DNA from 4 places in the Bradyrhizobium sp. USDA 3311 genome. Region 1 is predicted to be linked to each of the others. Evidence: predicted binding sites of a transcription regulator. Region 1 holds the regulator's gene; each other region holds the start of a gene.
What was found. The regulator LexA, encoded in region 1, represses DNA repair genes until DNA is damaged. The targets are predictions, from matches to a motif close to TGTTCNNNNTGTGTTCNG.
Positions count from the first base shown of each region.

Region 1 (2,194 bases):
CGGCCCGCCGGCGTCGACTTCCGCGAGGGCGACGTGCTCCTGCGCAAGGGAACCCGGCTCACCGAGCGCGACCTCGCGCTCGCCGCCGGGATGAACCACCCAGACCTCCCCATCCGCCGCCGTCCGAAGGTCGCGATCCTCGCCACCGGCGACGAGCTGGTGATGCCGGGCACCACGCCGGGCCCCGGCCAGATCGTCTATTCCAACGGCTATGCCCTGCACGCCCTCGCCCGCCGGGAGGGCGCAGATACCATCGACCTCGGCGTTGCCGCCGATACGCTGGAGGCCACCACAGCCGGCATCCGCCGTGCCCGAGAGAGCGGCGCCGACATCCTGATCACGATCGGCGGCGCCTCGGTCGGCGACCACGATCTGGTCCAGCAGGCGCTGAAGACCGAAGGCATTGCGATGGCGTTCTGGAAGATCGCGATGCGGCCGGGCAAGCCGATGATGCAAGGCCGGCTAGGGGCGATGGGTGTGATCGGCCTGCCCGGCAATCCCGTGTCGTCCTATGTGTGCGGCTTCCTGTTCATGGTGCCGTTGATTCGCGCCCTGTCGGGCCGCGCCGTGATTCACCATCGTCGCGAGCGCGCCGTGCTCGGCCGCGATGTCGGTGCCAATGACCAGCGCGAGGACTATCTTCGTGCGCGCCTGGAGCGGCGCGACGACGGCATGCTTGTCGCCCTTCCCGTCAATCATCAGGATTCCTCGCTGCTTGCGAATCTCGCTGCGGCGCAGGCACTTCTCGTGCGCGCGCCGTTCGCGCCGAAGGCCGAGGCAGGCGCGCCTTGCGAGGTGCTGCGACTGCCCGCCTGAACGCACTGGTCCTGCGCGTTCCGCGAACTTTGTCGCGTTCACGGTAAATTAAGCAGTTGCGGAACACATATCGAACATATAGTGTCCGTTCATGATTTGTTTCGAGCATCTGGCGGCTCGCCGCTGAATTCACCGTCTCGGAATCGAACGACATCAACCGGGGGATTTGGTCGAGATGTTAACGCGCAAACAATACGAGCTTCTGCGATTCATCAGCGAGCGTTTGAAGGAAAGCGGTGTGCCGCCCTCCTTCGACGAGATGAAGGACGCGCTCGACCTGCGCTCGAAGTCAGGCATCCATCGCCTGATCACCGCACTGGAGGAGCGCGGCTTCATCCGGCGCCTGCCCAACCGGGCCCGCGCGATCGAGGTGATCAAGTTGCCCGAGCTGCAGGCCGCCGCTGGCAACCGCCGTGGCTTCACGCCGAGCGTCATCGAGGGCAATCTCGGCAAGGTGCGAGCGAGCTCCAGCGCGGACGAGGGCGAACGCCCCGTTGCGGTGCCGGTGATGGGCCGTATCGCGGCCGGCACGCCGATCGAAGCGTTGCAGACCCGCAGCCACACCATCAGCGTACCGCCCGACATGCTCGGCTCGGGCGAGCACTACGCGCTCGAAGTGCGCGGCGACTCGATGGTCGAAGCCGGCATCCTCGACGGCGACATGGCGCTGATCCAGCGCAATGAGAGCGCCGACACCGGCGACATCGTGGTGGCGCTGATCGACGACGAGGAAGCGACGCTGAAGCGCTTCCGCCGCCGCGGCGCCTCGATCGCGCTCGAGCCCGCCAATGCGGCCTATGAGGTCCGCATCCTGCCGCCCAACCGGGTGAAGATTCAGGGCAAGCTGATCGGCCTGTACCGGAAGTACTGAGCGTGATCCGGACTGGAGGGCCGCGTTAGCACAAAGTGCGCAGCGGTTTTCCCTCGCGACAAGCGCAGGACGCGCTTGCGCGGAGATCATGCTCAAACAATCACCTAAAGCGCGGCCCGCCGGTTGGCGACCCGCGCGTTGACGATTGTCCGCTCCGGCTGGATAGTCTTTCTGGTTTTGCTCAGATTATCCGGCCCCTCTCTAGCGCTACATCCTCGCGACGCCGCACGAAGCCCTCATCGCTTCGTGGCCCTGGAGATCGAGGAGGCAATCAATGCGCAAGATCGTTTTGAGCACCGTCACGGTGGCGCTGATCGCAGCATCCGCGTCGGCATCGCAAGCCTTCGCCGCGCAGTCGCACCATGCCCGCAAGGCAACGCCGACGACGGCGAGCGAGCAATTGCGCAACGCCGTCGCGCAGCCGTCGCAACCCGCCTGGCAATATTCGGGCTGGTCGGCACCTGCTGGTCGCTGACGAAGATGCACGCCAAATGCACGGAAGCGGTT
Region 1 is NZ_JBSSFI010000001.1:5,632,676-5,634,869, reverse strand. It holds gene ACVWW6_RS26930 (molybdopterin molybdotransferase MoeA) at 1-816, shown strand, start outside; gene lexA (transcriptional repressor LexA) at 992-1,687, shown strand; gene ACVWW6_RS26920 (hypothetical protein) at 1,962-2,162, shown strand.

Region 2 (2,194 bases), 2.8 Mb from region 1:
CGACACCACAAGGCAAAGGGCCGAGCCGAGCAAAGCAAGTTTGCGCGTCATGTGGGAAGCTCCCGGCTGAGAGATCGCTGCGTTACGAAAACGCCTCAGTACAGCGTGCGGATCGGCTGGTTGGCGGCGCCATAGGGCACCCAGCGGCAGGAGAACGAGATGTAGCCGCCCTCATAGGCCTGCACGCCGAGGAATTTGACGACCTTGCCGTACCGCGCGCAATGATCGACCGCGACCTGCCGCGCATCGACCTGATTGGCCATCGAATAGGCGATGATGCCGCCGGTGTCGTTGCCCTTGAACGGGGGCACAGGAAGGATATCGGCGCGCGCCGACTGGCCCGCCATCATACCCAGGGCAAGAAGGCCCGCGGCCGCAATGATTCGCATTCCCGTTACTCCAATTGGTTGGCGCCAGTTTACGGTGCCGGGACGGAAGTGAAAAGAACTGAAGCCCTGTCGGATGCGACGTTCTGGTCAACTCCTGGCCAAGTGTTGCCGCGCTGCACTTGACCTCACCCGCCCTTCGCGGCACCGTCCGACCTCCGCAGATCATCTGTCTGGATTGCCCATGCGCGCCTCGACCTCCCTGAAATCGCTCCGCTTTGCCGCCGTGCTCGGCCTCATGTTCGGGGCGCTGTCGCTCGGTGAGGCCAGGGCCGCCAATCCGCTGGAGCTGAATTTCTGGCTGAGCGGACCGCGCTATGACGGCAATGTGGCCGATTGCGACAAGGCGCTGCCGACGATCGCCACCCAGTTCTGGGAGAAGGAAAGCGCCTTCTGGAATTCCTCGTTGAAGATCACCGGCTTCTCCGCCGTGCACGAGACCGCGTTCCGACCCTGGCAGTCCGACAATATTCCGCGCCGTTATTGCACCGGCGAGGCCATGCTCAACGACGGCAAGGTGCGCAAGGTGCATTTCTCGATCATCGAGGATGGCGGCTTCGCCGGTTACGGCAATGGTGTCGAATGGTGCGTGGTCGGGCTCGACCGCAACTGGGCCTACAATCCGGCCTGCCGCGCCGCCAAGCAGTAATTCGACAGCCCTGATTCGGACCGAGCCAGCGGCCCGACACGGGCGCCGCCCGAATTTTGTTCTTGAAATGTTCTCATCGCCTGCTAGGCTCGATTGCACAGTCTAGTTGAGGGGCGTCGCCATGTTTCATTCCAGATTGCATTCGTTCTCCCGCCTGATGATCTCGCTGACCTTGGCCTTGACCTTTGCCCTGCCCCTTGCCGCCGGGCTGGTCTTGCCGGCGGGCGTCGCGAAAGCCCAGGACAGGCGGCAGAACGCGCCCGGCGAATTCGATTTCTATGTGCTGTCCCTCTCGTGGTCGCCCTCCTTCTGCGAGGAGGCGGCGGAGCGCGGCGGCCGCTCCCAGATCCAGTGCAGCGGCCGGCCCTATTCCTTCGTGGTGCACGGGCTGTGGCCGCAATATGAGAACGGCTTCCCGGAATATTGCCAGCGGCCGGCGCCGCGGCTGAACCGCAGCATCGTCTCCTCGATGCTCGACCTGATGCCGGCGCCGGGCCTGATCTTCAACGAGTGGGACAAGCACGGCACCTGCTCGGGGCTCGCCGACCGCAGCTATTTCGAGACGATCAGGAAAGCGCGCGCCGCCATCAAGATTCCGGCCGAATATCTCGAATTGTCGCAGGCCAAGACCGTGGCGCCTGCCGACGTCGAGGAGGCCTTCATCAAGGCCAATCCGGGCCTCGGCAGCGCCGCCGTCTCGGTCACCTGCAACCGGACGCGGCTGTCCGAGGTCCGCATCTGCCTCAGCAAGGACCTGCAATTCCGCGCCTGCGAGGAGATGGACCGCCGCGCCTGCCGCCGCGACCAGGTGACGATGCCGCCGATCAGGGGTGGGTAGCTGCTAAATCAGCTCCGTCATTCCGGGGCACGCGAAGCGTGAACTATGGTGCGCAGTTCGGTGCTACGTACCGCCCCGGAATGACGGGAGTTACTTTCATCGCGCGATGTCGTAACTCTCCGCCATGAACTACCGTCACGCCTTTCATGCCGGCAACTTTGCCGATGTCATCAAGCACATCGTGCTGGCGCGCATTCTCACTTATTTGCAGGACAAGCCGGGGGCGTTCCGCGTCATCGACACCCATGCCGGCGCCGGCCTCTACGATCTCGAAAGCGACGAGGCGCGGCGCGGTGGCGAATGGCTGACCGGCATCGCGCG
Region 2 is NZ_JBSSFI010000001.1:2,837,929-2,840,122, reverse strand. It holds gene ACVWW6_RS13410 (DUF3617 domain-containing protein) at 1-51, opposite strand, end outside; gene ACVWW6_RS13405 (hypothetical protein) at 96-389, opposite strand; gene ACVWW6_RS13400 (hypothetical protein) at 571-1,035, shown strand; gene ACVWW6_RS13395 (ribonuclease T2 family protein) at 1,157-1,873, shown strand; gene ACVWW6_RS13390 (23S rRNA (adenine(2030)-N(6))-methyltransferase RlmJ) at 1,998-2,194, shown strand, end outside.
Region 2: ACVWW6_RS13395 (ribonuclease T2 family protein) is a predicted target of LexA. The motif match lies at 1,093-1,110, and genes of this name have one in related genera.

Region 3 (2,194 bases), 2.6 Mb from region 1:
GCCAATGTCGGCGACGTCCGGTCCGAGCTGGCGCAGGCGAAATCGTCCGGCAAGAACAGCGTGCTGTTGCAGGTCAGAAGCGCGGACGCGACCCGGTTCGTCGCGGTGCCGCTCGCGTAAGTCGAGCTCCACCAGTGCAAATCCAAAAGGGCGGCCTTTGGGCCGCCTTTTCTCGTTTGCATCCGGGATACCAACAGCCCGCCGATAACATTCTCGTTAACGGCAGCATTGGTGACGGGTTCGTCCGAAAAAGCCGCGTTCGCTCGTCAGAGTTCGAAATCGCGTGTCGCCTTGGCGGCAATGAAGACGCCCAGGCGAGCTGCTAGAGTGGAACTTCGGACGTCCGGCCGTTTTGTGGAACCGGCCGGCGGTTCGTATTTGATCGGTGCCGACATGGATCGATTGAAGCTCTCGCTGAGATGTGCGCTGCTCGTGGCGCCGCTCGTGCTGTCGGCTGGAGGCGCCCTGGGGCGTGATGACGGCCGCTACGCCGATTCGCCGCTCAAGCCCTGGTTCGACAGTCTGCGCAGCCATCTCGGCCCGTGCTGCTCGGATGCCGACGGATTTGCCGTCTCCGATCCCGATTGGGAATCGCATGACGGGCACTATCGCGTACGCCTCGATGGGCAGTGGGTCGATGTGCCCGATGAAGCCGTCATCACCGAGCCGAACCGCGCCGGTCGCACCATGGTGTGGCCGGTGAAGACCGCGTTTGGCATCTCGATCCGCTGCTTCATGCCGGGCAGCATGATCTAGCGCCGATTGCCACTACCGCTTGGCGGATTTGCGCTTGGACGTTTTCTTGGCTGCTCTCTTGGCCATCTTCTTCTTGGCAGTTTTCTTCGAGGCCTTTTTCGGGACCTTCTTGCCTTTCTTGCGCGCCTTCGACAGGCCGATTGCGATCGCCTGCTTGCGGCTCTTCACGCGTCCGCCGCGACCACCGCGGCCGCTCTTGGCCGTGCCCTTCTTGTAGCGCCGCATTTCGCTTTCGACATCGCTCCCGGCGCTGCGCGAGTAACGGCGCTTCTTTGCCTTGCGTGCCATTCAGATTCTCCCTTGGCCGGGAGAAAACCATTCGACACAGGCATGGTTCCGAAGGCGCGCCCGCAACGTCCGGATGCGCGACGCAGCCTGGCTAGAAGGAATTCGCCAGTTCGATCTCCGCCTCGAGCACCTGGATGCGGCGCGCAGCTTCAGTGAAGGACAGACCCCGATCATATTGCGTGGGCTGATAGGCCTCCTCGCTGAGCCGCTTCAACCTCAGGCCTTGTGCCCGCGTCATCTGCTCCGCGAGGAAAACCCTGGCGTCGTATTTACCTTGAACCTGCATCTGGCCTCTCCGTTCTGAAATCGTGACTTGACTATATGTTCTTATTTTGTTCTAAGAAGCTATGGACAACAGAATTAATGAAATTCGACGTAAGATCAGTGCCTTGAGGCTGGAAATGGCCGATGTCGAGGCGTCCGTGCGCGAGCTCGTCGACCGCGATCGCGACTGCACAGAAAAGGCCCTGGCGCAGATGGATCTGCGCCGGAAAATCAATCTGCTGATCGGCGAATGGAAGGCGGCTGGTGGTGGTGATGTCCTGCCGGATGTTCGCGATCGTGTACGTCTTCGTTCCCTCAAGAAAGCCGCTGATCCCGTGCGCGCAATCGTGCGTCGCTGAGACATTTGGGAGCGTGCCGTGGAGGAAGACCCGGACACGTACCGGATCTTGAGACTGCGCGCCGAGATCCTGGAGCTGGGGTCCGCGATCCGGCAATTGCAGCGTGAGGGTCTCGACGACGCTGCGGCCCAGCTTCTGATCGCGCGCAAGCGGGCGCGGCTCGACCATCTCGTGAAGACGAACTCCGCAGGCGGCCCGAACATCGCCGACATCCGGCGCAGCTAAAGGCGTGCGCCGACGATGTGGCGTGAGAAGGCTTGTATCGAACAGCAAAGCAAGAAGGCCCCGCGATCACGGGGCCTTCGATGAACGACGGCGAGTCTACTTGGTGTTGCCAGTACCCTTGTTCGTCATGGTGCCGCCCTGATCGGAGCCGGGACCGGAGCCGCCCTGACCGGAAGGATCGGCGCCCTTGGATTTCGTGTTGGCGCCCGTCGTCTGCGAGGACGACGTCGAGGATTCATGTTTCGCCTTGTGCGACTTCGCCTGTGCGGCGAACGGGGCGGCGGCGAGGCCGGTTGCCAACA
Region 3 is NZ_JBSSFI010000001.1:8,263,712-8,265,905, reverse strand. It holds gene ACVWW6_RS39360 (Do family serine endopeptidase) at 1-120, shown strand, start outside; gene ACVWW6_RS39355 (hypothetical protein) at 394-756, shown strand; gene ACVWW6_RS39350 (DUF6496 domain-containing protein) at 769-1,044, opposite strand; gene ACVWW6_RS39345 (DUF3072 domain-containing protein) at 1,136-1,330, opposite strand; gene ACVWW6_RS39340 (hypothetical protein) at 1,446-1,667, shown strand; gene ACVWW6_RS39335 (hypothetical protein) at 1,686-1,892, shown strand; gene ACVWW6_RS39330 (hypothetical protein) at 1,989-2,194, opposite strand, start outside.
Region 3: ACVWW6_RS39345 (DUF3072 domain-containing protein) is a predicted target of LexA. The motif match lies at 1,367-1,384, and genes of this name have one in related genera.

Region 4 (2,194 bases), 2.1 Mb from region 1:
CAGATGCGCGCAGCCGGTGATATCAAGGAACAGCCCGTGCGGCGGATCGAGCGCCACCAGCGGCGTGAAACGGTCGCACCAGTCGGCGATGTCGCTCAGCGTCTTCGCATCGGCGACGACATCGGCATCGAACACCCGCAAGTCCGGGCACATCGCCCGCGCATTGGCCAGGGGCTGGCCGATATGCAGGCCCAGCCGCGACGCCGCATCGTCAAGCGCATGGATCACCAGCGCATTGGTCTCTTTGATGACGACGATGCTGGGCTCGTCTTTTTGTTTTGACGCGTTTTCTTCACGCGAACCGGTACCCACTTCGCTCGAAAACGCTTTGGTCTTACCCAGCCCGCCGTTGAAGAACCGCTGGATCCGGTCGATGGGCAGGCGCGGCAGCCACAAGCTGAGAATACGTCGACGGTTCACTGAACTGGCACTCATCACATTTCCATTCCATGATCCACCGGCCGCACGGGCCATGACGATTGCGCAACAGCTCGGCATCGAAGCGCGGCGCGCCCCAGGCATTCCACATCGTGCCCGGCGGCGAATGCGCCGCGCGCAGCATCCATCTGGTCTCGGCAGTCGAGGGCAGCGGCTGCGCGGCCATCCGCAACAGCAGGCCGGTGACGCCGGAGCCTTGCGCGGCCAGCGTCAGCTTGCGGCTCGCCACGAGATCGAATTGCCGCGTCTCGCCCCAGAGCTCGAGCACGACCGCGCCGAGCGCATCGCAGGCCAGTGCATCGGCCGAAGTGCGCAGCGCACCCTCCACATCGGCCGCGCGCACCATCACCACGCGGCGCGGGTCGAGGCCGAGCTCGGCGAGCCCGCTCATCGACAGCGCGCCGGCTTCCAGTTCCGAAAAATCCTGCCGCACCCACAACAGCGGCCGGCGCGCGGTCACGCGTCCCGCAACGCCCATGACAAACCCGGTCGCGGCGGCGCCCTGGCGCCCCTCGCAAAACACCTCGTGGATCGCCGCGCGCGCGAGCCCGCCCTTCAGCGCGCTGTCGACCTCGCCGTGGCCAAGCGCGACGCGATCATGCTGATGCACGACCTCCGCCGTCTCGATGCGCTCGATCTGGCTGCGCAAGGTCGCAAGCGCGCTTGTGCGTGCGCCGCTCATATACGCCGCTCCTTCAGAGGTGATTGCCGGTGGCTCTCAAAAAGAGAACCAGCGGCTGGCTCATTTGTTCATGATATGTTCTAATATAAAGCTAACGGCGCCCCTGGAGTCAATCGAATTGGCGCGCCCATGGATTCATGAGCGGAATCAAGAGGATTCGAGTGCCATGTACCTCGTCACCCTGGACAGCGAGACCGATTTCGACGGCTGGCGTAAAGCCGCACGCGCATTCGCGCTGCACCACGTCGCCCCGGCGGACGTGGTGTGGCACGTGCAAGGCCAGACGAAAGACCAGATGCCGCCCGGCCTGTCCGAAGCGCCAAGCCTTCCGCCGATCGAGACCGAGAGCACGTTCACCGTGCCGGCCAATTTCATCGAGCTTGCCCGCATCGCGATCCTGCATCGCGAGGGCGAGCGTTTTGCGCTGCTCTATCGCCTGCTCTGTCGATTGAAGGCCGATCACGACCTGCTCGTAACGATGAGCGATCCCGACGTGGCGCAGGCAACCGCGATGGCTGGCAGCGTGCAGCACGATGCACAGCGGATGCGCGATCTCGTCCGCTTCCGCGAGATCGGGCGCGAGCAGAAGGCGCATTACGCCGCCTGGTTCGAGCCGGAGCATCACATCGTCGCATTCGCCGCGCCGTTCTTTGCGCGTCGTTTTGCCGACATGCCCTGGTCGATCCTCACGCCTGACGTTTGTGCCCATTGGAACGGTCACGCGATCTCCTTCACGCCTGGCATCAGCCGGACGGAGTGGCCGGCCCCAGGCCGCCTGGAGGAAACCTGGCGGCGCCATTTCCAGCCCGGCCGGCTGACCACGACCGACGCGCCGGTGAAGCGCCGGAGGAACCTCCAGGACGCATCGGTACTTGGATCGATACTTGGACCCCTGCTCGCCGATGCCGAACGCTGGACCGGCGGACGGATCTCCCCACGTCCGGAAGCCATCATGGGACACAAAGCCGCCGCCAACGATCTCGAAGCGCTCCGCGAGGAGGCCGCGCATTGCCGTGCCTGCCCGCTCTACAAGGACGCGACGCAAACCGTGTTCGGCGAGGGGCCGAAAGACGC
Region 4 is NZ_JBSSFI010000001.1:7,762,874-7,765,067, forward strand. It holds gene ACVWW6_RS37120 (Y-family DNA polymerase) at 1-435, opposite strand, end outside; gene ACVWW6_RS37125 (ImuA family protein) at 335-1,120, opposite strand; gene ACVWW6_RS37130 (UdgX family uracil-DNA binding protein) at 1,287-2,194, shown strand, end outside.
Region 4: ACVWW6_RS37125 (ImuA family protein) is a predicted target of LexA. The motif match lies at 1,186-1,203, and genes of this name have one in related genera.